Linked DNA regions of Flocculibacter collagenilyticus. Each later gene encodes a partner of the first gene's protein in a complex. Links are inferred from orthologs where the notes say so. Each region holds a gene or a part of one and is shown on either strand. Other genes may lie near its edges.

What was found.
Region 2: the proteins of HUU81_RS15255 (region 1) and HUU81_RS05480 are in contact, whole or in part, in a cryo-EM structure (PDB 8I8X), measured with the Escherichia coli proteins. The link is inferred for Flocculibacter collagenilyticus from one-to-one orthologs.

Annotation. Positions count from the first base shown.
Region 1 is NZ_CP059888.1:3,434,348-3,437,692, reverse strand. The notes cover bases 262-3,242. They hold HUU81_RS15255 (MlaC/ttg2D family ABC transporter substrate-binding protein), read right to left. Parts: upstream 2,081-3,242; coding sequence 1,442-2,080; downstream 262-1,441. Other genes in these bases: mlaE (lipid asymmetry maintenance ABC transporter permease subunit MlaE), read right to left, coding at 2,587-3,242; mlaD (outer membrane lipid asymmetry maintenance protein MlaD), read right to left, coding at 2,093-2,563; HUU81_RS15260 (STAS domain-containing protein), read right to left, coding at 1,139-1,441; HUU81_RS15265 (BolA family protein), read right to left, coding at 764-1,021; murA (UDP-N-acetylglucosamine 1-carboxyvinyltransferase), read right to left, coding at 262-748. Also shown: more of murA, read right to left, coding at 1-261; more of mlaE, read right to left, coding at 3,243-3,345. UniProt on the Escherichia coli protein: Involved in a phospholipid transport pathway that maintains lipid asymmetry in the outer membrane by retrograde trafficking of phospholipids from the outer membrane to the inner membrane.
Region 2 is NZ_CP059888.1:1,240,386-1,243,695, reverse strand. What follows is about bases 37-2,982. They hold HUU81_RS05480 (MlaA family lipoprotein), read right to left. Parts: upstream 1,909-2,982; coding sequence 1,165-1,908; downstream 37-1,164. Other genes in these bases: ccmI (c-type cytochrome biogenesis protein CcmI), read right to left, coding at 1,966-2,982; HUU81_RS05485 (DUF6170 family protein), read left to right, coding at 693-974; HUU81_RS05490 (peptide MFS transporter), read left to right, coding at 37-602. In the rest of the region: more of HUU81_RS05490, read left to right, coding at 1-36; more of ccmI, read right to left, coding at 2,983-3,297; HUU81_RS05470 (cytochrome c-type biogenesis protein), read right to left, coding at 3,294-3,310. UniProt on the Escherichia coli protein: Involved in a phospholipid transport pathway that maintains lipid asymmetry in the outer membrane by retrograde trafficking of phospholipids from the outer membrane to the inner membrane.

The DNA of each region.
Region 1 (3,345 bases):
CGTCGCCCCCTGTCATTGCAGCGGCTACTAGAAATGTGCCGGTTTCAATACGGTCTGGTAAAATGCTGTGCTCACACCCGTGCAATTCGGCAACACCTTCAACCACAATAGTGTCGCTACCCGCACCTTTAATTTTGGCGCCCATTTTGATTAGGAAGTTAGCCAGATCGATAATCTCTGGTTCACGGGCGGCATTTTCAATGATTGTTTCGCCATCAGCTAAAACTGCAGCACTTAATAAGTTTTCTGTAGCACCAACGCTCACCATGTCCATTACAATGCGAGCGCCTTTTAATCGTCCTGCAACAGACGCATTAATGTAACCACCTTCCAGCTCTATTTGTGCCCCCATTTTTCGCAGGCCATCAATGTGCAAATTTACAGGGCGTGCCCCGATAGCGCAGCCGCCCGGTAACGAGACATGCGCTTTACCAAAACGAGCTAACATAGGGCCTAATACGAGAATAGAAGCACGCATTTTTTTAACTACTTCGTAGGGGGCTTCTAAACTGGTAATGTTTGCAGCACTGATTTCCATATTACCCGCGTTTCGGTTTACTTTTACACCTAGGTGGTCGAGTAACTCAACAGAAGTGTCAATGTCACGTAGTTCTGGCACATTGCTCAATGAAACAGTGTCAGGTGTTAATAGTGTGGCGATAACAATGGGTAATGCCGCATTTTTAGCGCCGGAAATGGTGACTTCACCATTTAATGAATTACCACCTAAAATTTGAAATTGATTCATGAATGAAGGGATTCCTTAAGAAGGCATAACTAGTTTTTTATCTCTTGCCCATTCATCCGGAGTGTAGGCTTTGATGGATACGGCATGAATTGTTCCATCTTTAATATGCGCCATCAATGGTGCATAGATTAGCTGCTGTTTTTTTACGCGGCTTACACCGTCAAAGCAGTGACCAACAGCGATCACTTCGTAGTGGCTGCCTTCTACTTTTACATATACTTCGTCAAGAGACAGTTCAGTAGTAAGCAATGTTTTTATTTGTTCTGGTTCCATGGAAGTACTCATAATAAATTTGGTTTGTCACCATGATATGGCATTACAAAACTTAATAGGAAAGGGTGGAACTATACAGCCTAGCGCTACAATGTGCTAGGCGTTCTGTGTTAAGTTTTAAACAGCAGTATTGTCTAATAAAGGTAATACATCTGTTACAGTAGCAATATCAACTAGCTGTTGTGGCAGGTGCTGAAATGATATGTTGCAGTTGGCAGCATTTGCAGTTTCAATTAAATGCAATAACCAAGCTACGCCAGCAGTATCAACACTCACGGTGTCGTTCATATTAACAGTAAGAGACTGGCCACTAAAGTTAGACTTTTTTATCGGGTAATGAGCTAAAATACTAGTGCGATTTAGCTCACCCGATATATTCAGAAGATTAGAAGCAGGCTCCCAACGTAAATTCATGCTCATTTATTTGGCGTCTTTTTCTTTTATTTCAATCGGGCGCTTTGCTTTTTCTTTCAGTAAACTTGTTACACTGTCTAACCCTTGTTGCATAATCAGACCACCTAATTCAGCGCGTTTACTGTCTAGCAGTGAAATACCTTCTGCTACCATGTCATAAGCTAACCAGCCTTGGGTTTTAGTTCTACGCACTTTGAAATTAATTTTGATATCAGGCTTGCCTTCATCAATCACTTTAGTGGTGATCATAACGATTTTTTTACCGTCTACAGATTGTTCAGGCTCAAAAATCACCGCTTGATTTTTGTAAAGTGTAAGCACACCTGCATAAGTAGAAACTAAATAATCGCGAAATGCGTGCACGAAGTCTTCGCGCTGTTCGGCTGTGAATTTTCGGAAATTTTTACCCAACACTTTATAAGCCGCGTAGCGGTAATCGACATACGGCAACAATTCTTCCGTAACGACTTTTTTCAGGTGTTCTGGTTGATTTTTGATTACTTGCTGTTCGTTAGCGATACGCTTAAACGTTTTATCTGCGACGCGTTCAATCAGCTTATACGGATTTTCTTCGTTGTTTGCGCTCGCTTGAAAAGATAGCGATAAAATAACTGCAATAATAAAAGTGTGTAGGTATTTCAACATAGTGGTTCCTTATTAGTCATCTGTTCCTTGATTAAATAAAAACTGTCCAATGAGCTCTTCAAGCACAAGCGCTGATTTAGTATCTTCGATATAGTCACCGCCTTTAAGTATTTCAACACTTTCGTCTATAAATCCAGGTTCTAATCCTAAATATTGTTCGCCAAGTAGGCCTGATGTAAGTATAGAGATAGAACTGGTTTCAGAAAAATTATTATAAGATTGAGCAATAGACATGGTCACAACCGGAGAATAATCTTCAGGATCTAACTTAATAGCGGTTACACGGCCTACCACTACACCGCCTACTTTTATTGGCGAGCGAGTTTTTAATCCACCAATATTGTCAAATTTAGCGTATAAATTATATGTTTCGCCTGTTCCTACCGCTCCTGCATTGGCAACGCTTAACGCCAGCATAACAAATGCCATCACACCTAATGTGATAAAAATGCCTACCATAATTTCAATTTTGCGGCTTATCATAGTTTTCTCTCGTTTATCCTAAATTATCCAAACATTAACGCGGTTAATACAAAGTCGAAACCCAGTACGGCAAGTGATGCATGTACTACTGTTTCTGTGGTTGCTTTACTGATCCCTTCTGACGTAGGCATGGCATCATAACCTTTAAATAGCGCTACCCAAGTTACAATAAAGGCAAACACAATGCTTTTGATGATACCGTTAAATACGTCATCCACTAAATCTACATTAGCTTGCATGATTGACCAGAAGCTGCCGTTGTCAACACCTAGCCATTCTACGCCAACAATATGACCGCCTAATATACCTACGGCAGAAAATATAAGTGCTAACAATGGCATGCTTATAACGCCAGCCCAAAAACGAGGAGCAATAATGCGTTTTAATGGATCAACTGCCATCATTTCCATGCTGGTTAGCTGTTCGGTTGCTTTCATCAGGCCAATTTCAGCGGTTAGTGCAGAGCCTGCACGCCCGGCAAATAGTAAGGCAGTAACAACTGGGCCAAGCTCACGTAATAGTGACAACGATACCATAGGGCCAAGGCTATCCTCAGCGCCATAATCAACTAAAACAGTATAGCCTTGTAATGACAATACCATGCCGATAAACAAGCCAGCGACAATAATAATCATTAAAGAGCGTACACCCACTACATGAATTTGTTTAATGAGTAGTGGCAGAGCTTTACCTGGTTTTGGCACAGTAAAAATGGCACTTAATAACATAAATGCAGCGCGCCCGAGCCCGGCTAAATACGATAATGTGGTTGCGCCCACTAT
Region 2 (3,310 bases), 2.2 Mb from region 1 along the record:
CGACTTGGTTCCAATCTTTAAATGCAATGTTTATTATATTACTTGCACCAGTTGTCGCTTCAATTTGGGTGAAAATGGGCAGTAAAGAACCAACTTCACCCGTTAAGTTTGCTTTAGCCATGATATTTTTATCTTTAGGTTTCTTTGTAATGGTATGGGCGACAATGGTTCAAGGTGGCGATACGTCAGTGAAAGTAAGTATGCTATTCCTTGTTTTTGCTTATCTATTCCATACACTTGGTGAGTTGTGTCTTTCACCTATCGGCCTTTCAATGGTATCGAAACTAGCACCGCTTAAGTTTACTTCTTTACTAATGGGTGTTTGGTTCTTATTCACTGCATTAGCAAATAAAGTCGCAGGTTTCGTAGGTTCATTTGTAGGTGAAGGTGAAGAACAAGTTGAGAATGCTTTAACTATCTTTGCTTCAGTTGGTGTGGCAGGAATAGTTACTGCTGTGATCATTTTCCTAAGTGCAAACAAACTTGTTGATTGGATGCACGGTGCTGAGGGTGACCATACTGACAGTGAAGAAGAAAAGCTTGATGAAGAATTAAGTGTGACAGGTACACATGAAGGTATGCCAGAAAAATCACCTCTGTAGTATATAGCTTTATCATTGCTAAAAATGGACTCTACGGAGTCCATTTTTATTTAAACTTCCCCTTCGTTAATCTTTAGCAAATTGAGTAATATGTATTTCCAAAGTAAACAAATTCCAACCTTAGAAAATCTTTCACATCGAGAGCGTAACCAAGCTATTTATGACGCTTTACAATCAATGTCGCCATGGAAACAGGTATTAATTAAACTGCTTAAGATCTTGTTTCTTTTCCCGCTATTTTGGCTGTTAACTGACTTCCACGGCTGGATTTCTGTGGTTGGGCTCATTGTCACCGTACTACTTTATCCAATAGTTACTAGACCCATCGAGCTAACGTTAGCTGCCGGAGAAATCAAAAAGCAACATCCGTGATATTGCACGGCTAAGGAGAATAGATTTAGGTTGAGAAATTTTGTTCGGCTGCTTAACAATTTACCCGCATAGACCTTAGTTCTATTTCTATATCTAAAGCCCTGTTCCTTAAGCCTGTAGATGTAAAAAAAACCATTGAATAAATTCAATGGTTTTTTATTAAAATAGCTTATTTTCAAATGATTAACAGTTAGTAATCTAAAGCACCTTCTGGAAATTCTTCTGCTTCTTCTTCGATAGGTACATTACCGTCAAATAACTGAAAGTCTTCTTTTTGAAAGTAAATCTCTTTCATAAAACTATATGGGTCTAAAGATTCATATAGTAACTTTTCTTGTTCCATTAACTGCGAGCGTGTTTCTAACGCGTTTACTGAAAGGCGTAACATATTTGGCCAAAATTCAATAAGCGCTAACGGGAAGTACATGCCATCAACAACATCACCAACTGTGCCACGCACTGTACTGGGGCCTCGAGCTGGAATCATTAAATAAGGGCCATAACCTACGCCCCACAGCCCTAACGTTTGAGCAAAGTCTTCATCTTCGCGTGTTAGGCCTATTTCAGATGCTAAATCAAATATCCCAAAAATACCTATGGTTGAATTTATTAGAAAGCGTCCTGTAGAAACACCCGCTTTTTTAAATTTTAACTGCAGCACACTATTAATAATTGTAGCTGGCTCTTCTAGGTTCAATGTTACATTATATAGTCCTTCACGCGCAGGCTTGGGTACGTACTCACTATACGCAACAGCCGTCGGACGCAAAACATTTTCATCTAGAATGTCCCAGTTGAAATACCACATGTCGCGGTTAATTGGCTCAAAAGGATCACGCTCGTCACCGATAGTTGTCGGGTCATTGGGTTTAGATGTAGATGCACAACCAGCAAGCATAGTGCTCAGGATAATTAATAAAAGGATATTTTTCATTGATTTACTTAGGTCCAAAAAATAAGTTTAAATAATTAGGCTATGCTGCCCTTATATCTACAGCACTGAGTTTATTTCTACTGCAACAGATTTAGAAAAAGGTTTATCGATACTTATAGAAGTCCCCTGTAAGTCTCCTGCTCCTTTATCAACCTTGTCATCCTTTGAAATTCTTGCAGTAACCACTACCTGAGAAGCACTAGAAAGTGTTAACCCTTGCATCATCGCATTCTCATCACTTAATGAAACGGTTATAGGAAAGCTAGTCACGTTTGACTTAACTACTGCAAGTGGCATTTTCGGCCCAGTTGTTGCCTGCGCAAAAATGAATAATGTAGCCCCTTCAGGAATTGAGTCCTTTAAAGAAGGTGCTAAATTCACCGTTACATTGAGCTTAGCATCATTAGAGGCGTTGATACTATCTTGTCTACCATTAGCGACATCTGAAGCGCTATCTGGAGAGATATCCGTCGTATTACCTGCCAATAAGCTCTTTACTTCACTTAATTTTTGCTTGATAAATTGGTGACGCGGGTCTGCTGGCTCATATTGAGATATTAATAAATTCCAAGCCGATCTTGCCTCCGTATAATCCCCTCTGTTAAATGCTAACAACGCCAGAAGAGATAATGCATCAGGATTTTGAGGATAAAGCGTTAGCGCCTTAGATAACATAGTTCCTGCTTGTGCAATGGATTTTTCCGTATTTTGAATGATCAATGCCTGACTAAAACTGACTAACAAGGATAATTTATTAGGATCAAGACGATAGCTTTTATTGAAAGCAGCCAACGCACCTTCAACGTCTTGCAACGACAATAGTGTACGCCCTAATAACATCCACGCTACTGCGTCGCCGTCTGTATCAGCTAACTTAGTCCTAAGTGCTAATGCAAACTGCTGCGTTTCTTGCAAACTTAAGGGTTCCCCTTGACTCAAAATAGAACGTTTACCAAATTCAGGCAGCTTCTCAACTGCACTCTGCCAGTATGTTAATTGCCTGTGAGCGCCATGAAAATAATAGAAAATGACGCAAAAACTGATTAAAAATAAGAACCCACACGTTGCTAAAAATCTTAAATTGATCGGCTTAGACGCTGACAGATGTGGCTCCACTTCTCTAAGCAAACGCTGTTTAAGCTCTTGTTGAGAAGCTTGATAGTCTTGTTCATCAATCAACTCTTGAGCCAGATCATCTTGTAACTCATTGCTTTGTAATTCATACAAAGCCACCCGGTCAGCAATGATGCCTTGCTTAATTTCATGTTGCTGAGCAAGCTCAACCTTTCTCATTTCAGACGATTTTGAAGAGGTACGAATAAACGGCAGCAAAAATAATAAGCTTGCTAAAAGGATAGCTAAAGCAAAAATAATGTACATATTGATCATTGATTACGCCCTG